Regions from separate parts of the Pseudoalteromonas sp. Of7M-16 genome, predicted to be linked through region 1. Evidence: predicted binding sites of a transcription regulator. Region 1 holds the regulator's gene; each other region holds the start of a gene.
What was found. Region 1 encodes sigma-54, which starts transcription at its own class of promoters, with help from an activator protein. Its sites were predicted from a motif close to GTTGGCACGNNNNTNGNNT; they were not measured.

Region 1 (3,192 bases):
GCAGCAGGTTAACTGGAATATTATCAGCGCAGTAATAACCCAAGTCTTCTAAAACTCTTAATGCAACAGATTTACCTGAGCCAGAGCGGCCACTGATAATTATGAGTTCCACGTTTAATTCCTATTATTTATCAAACTCAACAAGGACTTGATGAAGCTCGCTATCATTACTTGCTTGCCTAAGTCGTTTACAAAAAGCTTTGTTATTTAGTTTACCAGCGATACTGGCTAAGGTCTCTAAATGTTGTTTATTTTCACCGTCTGGTACGATGAGTGCAACAAAAATGTCCACATTGCGATCGTCATAGGCATCAAAAGGAATGGCTTGTTGGTTTACAAGTATGATGGCAATAATGTTATTTAAACCTGGCAACCTGCCATGCGGGATCGCTATCCCTTTACCTATCCCTGTACTGCCTAGCTTTTCGCGGTTTAAAAGTGCTTCTAGAATCTCATGTTGATTGGCACTTGGAATTTTTGACTGCGCCAGCTCACTAATATATTGAAGTATTCTTTTTTTACTATTAAAAAGGACCGCAGCTTTGCTACAGTCCTCGGAAATGAGTGTGCTAAGTTTCATGATTTAGTGTCGAGTTAGCTTCTCTTTATGTTTAATCACTTGTCGATCTAGCTTATCAATCAAACCATCAATTGCTGCATACATATCTTTATGCTCTGTAGAAGCAAACAATTCACCTCCGTTGACATGCAATGTGGCTTCTGCTTTTTGTATGAGTTTTTCGACATCTAAGATTACATGTACGTTGTTGATGTGATCAAAATGCCTTTCTAGCTTCGCAAACTTACTCGTTACGTAGTCTCTTAATGAATCGGTAATTTCTACATGGCGACCAGTTAAATTTAGTTGCATAAGCATTTTTCCTTCTTTTGTTACGCCTAAATCAAGCTCTTACGTTGATTAGACGGTGGAATAGCCAAAGACTCTCGGTATTTGGCAATAGTACGTCTTGCCACCTTAATACCTTGATCAGCTAATACATCTGCAATTTTGCTATCACTTAAAGGCTTAGCAGCGTTTTCAGCAGCAATTAGCTTTTTGATGAGTGCTCGGATCGCTGTGGAAGAACATTCACCACCATTCTCGGTACTAACGTGGCTCGAGAAGAAGTATTTCAATTCATAAATGCCACGAGGCGTGTGCATGTATTTTTGCGTTGTTACTCGAGATATTGTCGACTCGTGCATGTCAACCATTTCAGCAACATCATTGAGTACCATAGGTCTCATTGCCTCAGGGCCATGTTCAAAGAATGCCTGTTGTTGCTGCACAATGCAATTAGTAACTTTCAATAAAGTTTCATTTCTGCTTTCAAGGCTTTTAATAAACCATTTTGCTTCTTGTAAATGAGAGCGAATGAATTGACTGTCACTGCTTGATTTTACAGAGCGAGACATAGCAGCATAATGATCGTTAACTCTTATTTTAGGCATAGAATCAGGGTTTAGCTCAACAACCCAACGTCCCTTGACCTTTTTAACGGAGACATCGGGGATTACGTAATCGGCCTCTTCTTGCACTATACTTGCAGCAGGCTTAGGGTTTAAGCTGTGGATCAACGTCATCACTTCTTTTAGCTCACCTTCTTTGAGCTTTGTTTTCTTCATGATAGTACGATAATCACGATTCGCTAATAGATCGATATGTTCATCGATAACTAGCTTGGTTTGTTCAAGCCAAGGCGTGCCTGCCGCAAATTGATTGAGTTGCACAATTAAGCATTCCTGAAGGCTTCGAGCGGCGATCCCTACTGGGTCAAAGAGTTGGATGCGTTTTAGGACAGCTTCAACTTCATCGAGCTCGACGGGGTCTTGATCATTGTCGAGATTCAAGCTTTCTAAAATGTCTTCGCACGATACTGTTAAAATGCCAGAGTCATCTACACCCTCAACAATTGACAGTGCGATCAACCTGTCCGTCGCGCTAAATGGTGTGAGCTCAAGCTGCCACATCAAGTATTCTTGCAAGCTTTCAGTTGTCTGTCCTTGGTAGACGCTTTCATCTTCAGGCATAGGCCCTGATGAACTTACCGGCGCCGCACTGATGTATTCATCCCAAGTCACATCCATCGCCATCTCATCGCTGAGGGTCTCTTTATTTAGAGCTGTATCAGTGTCTTGTTCATAATCGCTGATCTGTGGCTCAGGGATCTCCTCAGAGCTGGACTCTGCTTTTTCGCTTGCCTGTGATTGCTCTTGCGTTTTGTCTAGACCGTTGTCAAAAGATTCTTGTTCGTTTTCTTCTACTTCCAATAAAGGATTGCTGTCCAGCGCTTCTTGAATTTCTTGCTGGAGGTCTAATGTGCTCAACTGCAGCAGGCGTATCGCTTGCTGTAGTTGTGGTGTCATTGTTAATTGCTGCCCCATGCGCAGCTGTAGCGATTGCCTCATGTATCTCTAACAATCCTTTCTGTTGTTACGCTTATTCTTAACTATAGCCTGAATTGTTCGCCTAAGTAGACATCTCGGACTGTTTGATCCGCTAAAACATGTTCAGGGCTACCTGAAGCAATTAATTCACCATGGGAAACAATATAGGCTTTTTCACATACATCCAATGTTTCACGTACATTGTGATCTGTGATCAACACACCGATTCCACGATTTTTTAAATGCTCAATAATTTTCTTTATATCTAACACTGAAATGGGATCAACGCCAGCAAAAGGCTCATCTAATAGAATAAATTTTGGATCTGCGGCTAAAGCGCGAGCAATTTCTACTCGACGACGCTCTCCACCGGAAAGCGCCATTCCTAAACTAGAGCGAATATGTTGAATATTAAATTCGTCCAATAATTCGTTTAGTATCGTTTCACGCTGAGCTTTATTTAGGTCTTTACGTGTTTCCAAAATAGCCATTAAATTTTGATAAACCGTCAACTTTCTGAATATCGATGACTCTTGTGGTAAATAGCCGATCCCCATACGTGCGCGGCTATGCATTGGCAGCAAGGTGATATCCTGCTGATCAATATGAATGCTGCCTTTGTCACTTGGCACTAAACCCACAATCATATAAAAAGTGGTGGTTTTACCTGCGCCATTAGGCCCTAGCAATCCCACAATGCTTCCAGCTTCAACACTGAGTTCGACGTTTTTTACAACTTGTCTGCCTTTGTAGCTTTTGGCGAGTGCTGTGGCTTTTAGTGTGCTCACTGTTGCTCCTTGTTAC
Region 2 (3,192 bases), on a different contig from region 1:
TTGGGTGCCATTGATTACATGGCTAAGCCATTTGCGCCAGAGGTGCTACTCAATATGGTCAGCCGTTATATGCCAGAGAAAGAGAAAGAAACGGATGGGCCAATTGTTGCAGATGAAAAAAGCTTGCAGCTTTTGAATCTCGCCAAAAAAGTGGCGTTGTCAGATGCCAGTGTCATGGTGTTGGGTCCAAGTGGCTCAGGTAAAGAAGTTTTGGCACGTTATATCCATGACAACTCTGAGCGAAAGAGCGAACCTTTTGTTGCAATTAACTGTGCTGCAATACCTGAAAACATGCTTGAGGCAACATTATTCGGGTATGAAAAAGGTGCCTTTACCGGGGCGATTCAAGCATGTCCAGGTAAATTTGAGCAAGCGCAAAAGGGGACTATTTTACTTGACGAAATCACTGAAATGGATCTTGGTCTGCAAGCTAAGCTGCTCCGTGTATTACAAGAGCGTGAAGTTGAAAGGCTAGGTGGTAGGAAAACCATTGAATTGGATGTCAGAGTTTTGGCAACCAGTAACCGAGATTTAAAAGATGCGGTTGCAGAAGGCAAATTCCGTGAGGATTTATACTATCGCCTGAATGTATTTCCGTTAACATGGCTACCATTGAAAGACAGAGCCGCAGATATTGTGCCTTTGGCGATGCATTTAATGGACAGACATTGTCAAAAGTCCAACCAGCCGACACCTCAGCTTACTGTGGCTGCTCAGCAAAAATTATTGCAACATGCATGGCCGGGTAATGTTAGGGAACTCGATAACGTAGTTCAGCGTGCCCTTATTCTACAACAAGGCAATGAAGTATCTGATGCGGATGTTTTTATTGAAAATTTGATTCCCATTGAAGCTTCAGGAGAAACCATCCTCAACCCAAATCCAGTTGAATTGGATGCATCTCCTTTTAAAGTAGAGCCTGTTGAAGAGCAAAACCATACAACACCAGTAGATAGCCTGAGCTACAAAGAAGAGCTCCAAGACAAGGAACATCAAATTATTCTGGATACATTAACGCGTTGTAACGGTAAGCGTAAGGACGTAGCGGAAATACTCGGAATAAGCCCCAGAACGCTAAGATATAAATTAGCTAAAATGCGAGATTTAGGATTACCAGTTCCAGCCTAATTTATATAAAGCAACCAGTTATCAACTGGTTGCTTTATAACCTGTCAAAATATTGCCCCTCCAAATTAACTTGTAACCTTTTGAAATTAAAGGCTTAAAAGTTGGCATGATTAGTGCTTTATCCAGTGTAAGAGTATTTACAGGGTGAGCGACATGAAAATTCAAAACACCAGTCTATATCAAGAAATGCAATCTATGGCAGCGCAAGCGGGCCGAGTTCAACCACAGGCGAAGCCGCCTATTCAAGAAAGTGCTGCTACGTCAACGGCACAGTTTGGTGACGTACTGCAAAATGCATTGAATACAGTGGCCGGGTTGCAAAGAGACGCAAAAGAAAAAGTGACAGCCGTTGAAATGGGAGATCGCAGTGTCTCTTTGGCAGAGGCGATGATTGCAAAAAATAAATCATCGGTCGCTTTTGAAGCAACTGTACAAGTTCGTAATAAACTTGTAGAAGCTTACAAAGATATCATGAGCATGCCGGTATAATTGAAGAGATGATTGGAGAGTAACTGTGGCTACGAATCAAACGACAGATTTAGCACTTTCAGACAACCAAGCAGGTGCTGTAGCTGAAGGCGCAGACACCCAGCAAGAGCAAAAGTCTGGCTATTTTAGCGCTTTGAGCGGCGTTGATATGCTACGTCAAGTTACGCTCGTCATCGCACTGGCAATTTGCTTGGCAATCGCTGTTTTCATCATCATTTGGGCGCGTCAGCCAGATATGCGTCCGCTGGGTCAATATCCCACTGATGAATTGGTGCAAACCCTAGACTTTTTAGACGCGCAAAAAATTGAGTATGACCTTGAAGGCAATACCATCATGGTTGCCGAATCGGACTACCAAAATATCAAATTAAAAATGGCGCGAGATGGGTTTTCACAATCACCGTCGTCAGGCGCAGATATCTTAATGCAAGATATGGGTTTTGGTGTGAGTCAACGTCTTGAAAGAGAGCGACTAAAGCATAGCCGAGAGCAGCAGCTAGCTCGCACAATTGAAGAGTTGCAAGACATCAATCGTGCAAAAGTATTGTTGGCGATACCTAAAGAGAATGTATTTGCTCGCAGAGAGAAAAAGCCTTCAGCGACTGTGGTATTAACAATGAAACGCGGCCGTACACTAGATGGTGAAGAGGTTGACTCAATTGTAGATATCGTCGCGTCCGCGGTACAGGGCTTAGAGCCATCACGTGTTACTGTGACTGACCAAAATGGTCGACTGCTCAATTCAGGTTCTCAAGATTCATTGGCTGCTCGCTCACGCAAAGAATATGAAATTGAACGCAAACGTGAATCTGAATATCTATCTAAAATAGACAGCATTATGATCCCGGTTGTTGGGCTGGGCAATTTCACAGCACAAGTTGACTTGACCATGGACTTTAGTGCGGTTGAAGAAACGCAAAAGCGCTTTAACCCTGACTTACCTGCAGTGCGCAGCGAAACCACTTTTGAAGAGAGTAACATTGGCGGGATAACCGCAGGTATCCCAGGTGCGTTGAGTAATCAGCCACCGATGGACTCGAATATTCCTGAAGTAGCAGGTGCTGGTGGCAGCGGTAAAGGCACGACTCCGAGTCGTTCGCAAAAAGAGGCTACGCGCAATTACGAGCTGGATACAACGATTTCTCATAAGCGTCAACAAACTGGCGTGATCCGTCGGATCAGTGTCTCAGTAGCAGTCGATTATGTCGCAAAAGCGGACGCAGAAGGCAATGTTTCCATGGTGCCCCGCGCTCAAGAAGAATTAAATAACATTCGTCGTTTACTGCAAGGTGGTGTTGGTTTCGATATGCAGCGAGGTGATGCGCTAGAGGTTGTTACTGTTCCGTTTGTACGTGAAGATATTCTAGAGGCATCAGAGCAACCACTGTGGGAACAAGAGTGGTTTATGAAAGTTGCCCGTTTAGCAGCAGGTGCTTTGGTTATCATTGTATTGATAATGGCAGTAGTTCGCCCTATGCTGAAAAGACTTATTTACCCAGATGATACACTTGAGGACTACGATGAGGATGCACTTACTGCTGGTGTAGACTTAGGAGATAGTACTTTAGATATGTT
Region 3 (3,192 bases), on a different contig from region 1:
ACCATCTTGAGAAATCGTTATCGAGTTTGCGTTATCTGGTACTGTCATTTCCGGTTGCACCGGGAAACCTGCGCCAGAGGTTACCACACGGCCCGTTTCGTCCGTTGTAAACTGACCATTGCGCGAGTAGGCGATTGTGCCATCAGGCATTTGAATTTCAAAAAAGCCAGGACCTTGTATCATCCAATCAAGAGAGTTTTCGGTACTTATCATATTACCTTGTGAAAAGTTCTTTTGGTTGGCAACCACCTTAGAACCAGCACCGAGCATTAAACCTGAAGGAAGTTCGGTATCTTGTGATGAACGCCCACCTGGCTGGTTAATATTTTGATAGAGTAAATCTTCAAAGATTGCTCGGCTCTTTTTATAACCAACGGTACTGGCGTTGGCTAAGTTATTCGAGATAACTGAAATGTCAGTTTGCTGGGCGTCGAGCCCTGTTTTACTTATCCACAATGCAGGATTCATAATCTATACCTCACTCTCTTATACTATGCGCAGGAGCGAAGTGTGTCGCTCGTCGATTTCTTCTGCTGACTTCATTAATTTCATTTGCATTTCAAACTGCCTCTGGTGGTTAATCAAATCCACCATCTCATGAACTGGATTGACGTTGGACATTTCCAAATAGCCACTCATGACTTTTGCTGTAGGTGATACTTCACAAAAGCCGCAATGGCCATCTTCAAGCTGATCTTCTTTGGGTCGAAATAGACCATCATTACCTTTCTCCAACTTTGAGTTGTCTGCGGTAATAATTTTGAGTCTATCTACAGTTTCCAAAAAATTGGCGGGCGCCCCCTGAGGGCGAATCTGAATTGAACCATCATCGCTAAATACCACTTTGTCTATTGGAAGAGGAAGAATGATTGGTCCACCTTCGCCAATTAATTGACGACCATGACTGGTCACCAAAGAACCATCACTTGTAATATTTAACGTGCCCACTTTTGTATAAGCTTCTTCACCGCTAGCATCCATGACGCTTATCCAAGACTTGTCATCAACCGCGATATCCAAATCTCGTCCAGTTTCTGCGACAGCACCACTTAACATATTTGTTCCTGGACGCTCTTGCATGGCGAATACACGTGTCGGCAAGCCTTCACCAAACGCTTGCATAGAGCGAGCTTGAGCAAAGTCTGCTTTAAAACCCGTGGTATTAGCATTTGCTAAGTTGTTCGCTTTTAGCGCTACACCGCGTAAGCTTTGTTTAGCTCCAGACATGGCGACATATAGCATTTTATCCATGAGAACGACCTAAAACTGTTCAATATATAGTGATAAAAGCAATATTAGTGCCAAGGTGAGTGTCAAAAAATAAAAAAGCCGCGAATGCGGCTTTTGAAATGTGATTAGTGTTATCGGATTTGCAATATATTTTGTTGTAGTGTCGAGTTTACTTCCAGTGCCCTTGAGTTTGCTTGGAAGTTTCGCTGCGCACTTATCAAATCAACTAGCTCGTTGGTCAAGTTAACATTCGATTGCTCTAATGCTGAAGAGTTGATTGACCCTAACGTACCTGAGCCCGGCTCACCTGCGATAGGCTCACCTGATGTTAAACTTTTCTTCCAACCTGTATTTCCAGCCTCAGTTAGACCTTGTGAGTTAGAGAATCGTACCATTGCTACCTGACCTAAGAAGGTAGAGTCACCATTACTGTAAGAGGCAACAATCTTACCGTCCGCGCCGATATCAATACCCGCTAATCGGCCAGTAGTCGCGCCGTCTTGGTCAAGCGCCTTAACTTCGAATCGACTCGCAAACTGAGTTGGTAGTTTAGAACTAGTATTAGTTTCATCACGCCAGTTCATCTGGATATCTGACGGGAATGTCGCACCGTTGGTCAACAAGCCAGATAAGTTAGTACCGGTAAGTGTTAATGGATTGAATGTAGTACCGGTGTTTGGCACTGCTGGGTTACCTGTATCTTCAGGAAAACCTTGCGCGTTAAAACCAAATTCGGTGATTGGGGTCCCAGGAGGCGCCGCAATCTGCGTACCGGTGGCATCAAACTGCTGGCCTCCAAGCGTCGCATATACCTGCCACTCATTTGCATTGGTTGTAGGGTCTTCCTTACGGAAAAAGAACTGTAATGTATGAGGTTCACCCAGTGAGTCGTAAATAGTCGTCGACGTCGAGCTGTTATATGACGCGCTCACTGTAGGATCAAACGGTACAGACGGTGCCGTTGCACGTGAATCTAGGTTAAACGAAGAATAAACATTCGTGGTAGCACGAGGAGAACCTGACGCATCCGGAATTTGCAATGCAGAAGATGTACTCAAACTCACCGAAGTCGTATCACCTGTACTAGGATCAACTGGGAAGCCCTGTAAAAAGTTACCATTGGCATCAACGATAAAGTTATCTTTATTGAGTTTAAATGCACCGGCGCGTGTAAATGTATAGTCTTGACCACCTAATTCCTCACTTGTTGCAAAATAACCTTCACCTGTAATCGCAAGGTCAAGTGAGTTTTGGGTAAAGTTTAAAGAACCTTGGTGAAACTGTTGGGCAACCATTGTCGTTGAAACACCATCACCATTTTTAGTTTTACCTGCACTAAATACTGACGAAGCGTAAACTGAAGCGAACTCTGCACGCGACTCTTTAAAACCTGTCGTATTTACGTTTGCAATGTTGTTAGCTGTGGTATCCAAGTCTTTTTGGGCAGCAGCTAGTCCTGTTAAAGCAATATTAAAACTCATACTCTAATACCTCTATAATTAAGGTTAAAATCTTTTGATTACGCTATTTCTGCAACGTCAGTTAATCTAACTGCACCAGCTTTGGTGTTAATTACAATGCCCTGAGAGCCATTAACATTAACACTATCAATATTTCTAAAAGTCGCTGTAGGCAAAGATTCAAACTTACCGTTTGTTTGCCCTTCAGCTTTAATCGTGTATTCACCAGGAGGCACTGGGTCGCCGCTTTGATTCAAGCCATCCCAATCAAAACGTGTCGCACCAACACTCTGTTCCCCTAGCTCTATTTTCCTAACGAGCTCATTTTTATCATTAACAATACTCAAAGTGAGCTTTTCAACGGGCTCTGCAACAATGATGGATCCTCGTGACTGCATGCCTGGACCATGCTCAACAGTGTCGGATTCTAGCAGTGCCTTTTTACCAATTAACGCCGAAGCTTGAAGTGCTGAGTTTGACGTCATTGATGCAGCTAGTGATT
Region 4 (3,192 bases), on a different contig from region 1:
TCTAAACATACTGACATATGCTGTGAGAGCAGTCACGTTGCCTACTGTGATCTCATTAATAAGACCATCTTGGTCACAATCCTTGTTGCCAACTTTCTCAACAGCTTGAACGCTGAAGTGAAAGTCTAATGCGTCGCGAGCAAAGTGTCTGACCGTAGAGGAAATTCCACCCCATTGGAACGGGCGAACAACAAAGTCTTTCTGCACGCCGACAACTTTTGAAGTGTTTTCATCACAGTCATCAATTCCGCCCTTTTTACAGGTGACAGAGTAACGTCCGAATTTAATGCCTTTAGATGTCAATTGAATACTCTGAGTGTCGTTTCGATACAATCGAGCAACCATTTTGGTCGCTTCTACCTGAGCCTGTAATTCGGTTGTCATCTCCGTCGCTAACCGTTGGGTATAACCCGTACCGAATACATGAGGTGGATTGCGTACGAACTTGGTCATAACCGCTTTGGTGTTTGGATCAGTTCCCAGTAATTGATAGAGCTCTTCTGGAAACTGATCATTAATAAAAGCATTGCTGGCTACAGCAGCAGAGCCCCCTTGTGCCGCAGGTTTTCGAACCTGAGCAATCGTTTTAGCGTCGTTTGGTGTGTATTGTCCAATGGTATTGTGGCATTCAAAACAGCTTTGTGAATCAAGACCATTCACTCTTAAAAATGGCCACGCAGCTGGGTCTTTATCGGTACCACCCCGGTTATTCCATATGTACCTTTGCTTAGATCTAGGGCCCTGTGCGCCTTCGCCATGGCCATTGGCTGGGTCAAACGGAACATTAAACTGGTTTTGTCCAGCTTCAAGCAGTTCATTTAGAGAATATCCACCGGCTAGTAGCGTATCTTGATCTATACTCGGAACGCGCTGCGGGGTCTCATTTCCTCCTTTTGGGAAAGCGACGTAGAGATCCGGTGAAATTTTACGTATCCCAGAATCCGAAAACTGAAATGTGTTTGGCTCTTCAGGTTTCTCTTCATTGGTAAATATGTTGCAGCCAACAACTGTGCTTACTAGTATAACAGACATTGTGCCTAGCTTTAGCGTGGCCCTTGATGTGTTCAGACGGTGTTTCATCATAGTCCCTTGCTCATTGTGTCTCAAATCAAACTATTCTTGCCAAGAACAGCCCCATTCAAGCGTATCGCACCGCCTGATTTAAGGTATTACATCTTGTTACATTAAGTCCGTCCGCTGGTGTAATAAAGTGTAAGGTTAATTGACTGGCATTTTGATATATCGAGTCTAAGGTTTCGATGAGGTAAGTAGCAATCGAGGGGCGCGCATCTACTTTACCCGATACATTTTTGACAAAATTGGTGTTACTCAACAAGTACGCTACGTGTTGGTTAGTGTTTTGTTTGAACAGTCATTTTTGATCGTGTCAACGTGGTTCGCTCCTCATTTACTCCTTATGTACCGTCAAAGTTTGTTCGTAAAGTTACGCTCGATGTCTTTAGAGTTTGCATTGATCCATAGATGCGACTGGGGATGGCATTAAGTGGGTTTGCGACAAGCTAAACCCATAAAGGAATTATCATGATAAAACTTGTCAATGCTTCGCCCTTGCTAAAGGCAAAAAAGCTCATTAAACCCAAAAAAGTGGCTAGAGATGATCTCTGGACATTGGATGCTCTGCACGAGCATCTTAAATGGGCGGTTGATGTTGAACTGTATACAATCCCGTTTTATATGGCGGCAATGTATTCGATAAAGGATCAATCAACCGAAGCTGGGCGACTTATAAAGTCTATCGTTAACCAAGAAATGCTGCATATGCAAAGTGCTGCCAACATCGCCAATGCCTATGGGACAGAACTTCAAATATGTGCCCCAATGTACGGAGGAGAGATCCCACATCTAGACTTTGACTTAGATACACCCAACCCCAAAGATATTTACTACCCTTATTCAACCGCCATTGGTGCTTTTGATATTCAAAGATTAAATACCATGTGCATCATTGAGTATCCGGATTGGTCAGCGCCGGATAGCACACAGGTATCCGATGAGTATGGTTCAATTGGTGAGCTGTATAGTGCAATAGCAAACGGTTGCTATCATTTAAGAGAATGTATTCAAGGTAACCATAAACAAATTAATCATTTTGAACGCTTCTATCCGGATACGCAGTTGACCATTACAGAGTCTCGTGAACAGGGACTTCCTCAAGTGAATAACCTAATCAATCTGATCGTCGATCAAGGGGAGGGCGTTGCCAAGGATGCACAATATGTCCCTCCTGAATATCAGAATCGTGTTGATGACGTTCAACCAACGTGGGATCACTACGAGAAGTTTACTTATATGCTCAAGCAGCCACTGCCCGAAACATTTGCAATAGAACCCTATGGCGAGCGGCAGAAAAAATTACAGGAAATTCAACTTTCTCACTTCAATGAGTTTCTGTTGATTATGAATGAAACATTCACCACAGGTAACACGCCCAAAGACTTTGCCACTGTGATGTACAAAAATGGCGCGGCGATATCCGCGTGTTGGCAAAACGGTGTACTACCTGTTTTTTCGATGTCCAATGAATCATAAGGAACATGAGTATGCCTAAAACAATATTTAGAGTTCATCCAGCCATTGGCATTGCACGTGTTGGAAACAGTGAAGAATATTACCTTGCGCCAGAGTCTATCGCGGCGTTACCTCAACCAGGAAAGCCTGAAGATAAAACAAAGGGCGGATTGCCGCTCGACCCAGATACTGGAGAGGTCATCAAAAGTAGCCAGCTGAGAGATCAACAAGGAGCATTTAAGCGACAAGCCGCACGTTTTAGAGTCTTTGCATATAGCGACCTTGATAAGCCAAGCTACCCCGAACAGGCTTCTGAACAAGAAGTGACAATAGGGTCTCAGATCCAAGGGAAGACAGTTAAAAATATTAAATGGTGTGTGCACTTAGCCAATAAAAAATCGGCATGGTTTGTCAACGACGATGATCATGGTGTTGTTGCTTATGAAAACGGAAACTTTCCAGTATTAAGAAATTTACCTGAAGGCTTAGACCCCTACAATGAGAGCCGTTTGCGCCGTTTGGTAATTGATGCTGGACCAAGAGTGGTCGATCAAAACAATGATCTTGCACAGTTCGACAGTGAAAGCCACACACAGGCAGCATATTTAAAAGGTGCCGAAACAGTCAGTGTTGCAGATTACCCATTTTCCTTTCCTTTTATGC

Region 2: the regulator sigma-54 is predicted to act here: its motif matches at 1,229-1,247, upstream of fliE (flagellar hook-basal body complex protein FliE).
Region 3: the regulator sigma-54 is predicted to act here: its motif matches at 1,288-1,306, upstream of MHN81_RS18275 (flagellar basal body rod protein FlgF).
Region 4: the regulator sigma-54 is predicted to act here: its motif matches at 1,348-1,366, upstream of MHN81_RS24220 (ferritin-like domain-containing protein).

What each region holds. Positions count from the first base shown of each region.
Region 1 is NZ_JAKRFY010000003.1:279,999-283,190, reverse strand. It holds gene rapZ (RNase adapter RapZ) at 1-112, opposite strand, end outside; gene ptsN (PTS IIA-like nitrogen regulatory protein PtsN) at 125-580, opposite strand; gene hpf (ribosome hibernation promoting factor) at 584-871, opposite strand; gene MHN81_RS04995 (RNA polymerase factor sigma-54) at 898-2,409, opposite strand; gene lptB (LPS export ABC transporter ATP-binding protein) at 2,451-3,176, opposite strand; gene lptA (lipopolysaccharide transport periplasmic protein LptA) at 3,173-3,192, opposite strand, start outside.
Region 2 is NZ_JAKRFY010000018.1:77,305-80,496, reverse strand. It holds gene MHN81_RS17995 (sigma-54 dependent transcriptional regulator) at 1-1,128, shown strand, start outside; gene fliE (flagellar hook-basal body complex protein FliE) at 1,282-1,617, shown strand; gene fliF (flagellar basal-body MS-ring/collar protein FliF) at 1,643-3,192, shown strand, end outside.
Region 3 is NZ_JAKRFY010000018.1:138,858-142,049, forward strand. It holds gene flgG (flagellar basal-body rod protein FlgG) at 1-468, opposite strand, end outside; gene MHN81_RS18275 (flagellar basal body rod protein FlgF) at 487-1,251, opposite strand; gene flgE (flagellar hook protein FlgE) at 1,362-2,711, opposite strand; gene MHN81_RS18285 (flagellar hook assembly protein FlgD) at 2,750-3,192, opposite strand, start outside.
Region 4 is NZ_JAKRFY010000032.1:59,792-62,983, reverse strand. It holds gene MHN81_RS24225 (di-heme oxidoredictase family protein) at 1-1,032, opposite strand, end outside; gene MHN81_RS24220 (ferritin-like domain-containing protein) at 1,543-2,550, shown strand; gene MHN81_RS24215 (LodA/GoxA family CTQ-dependent oxidase) at 2,562-3,192, shown strand, end outside.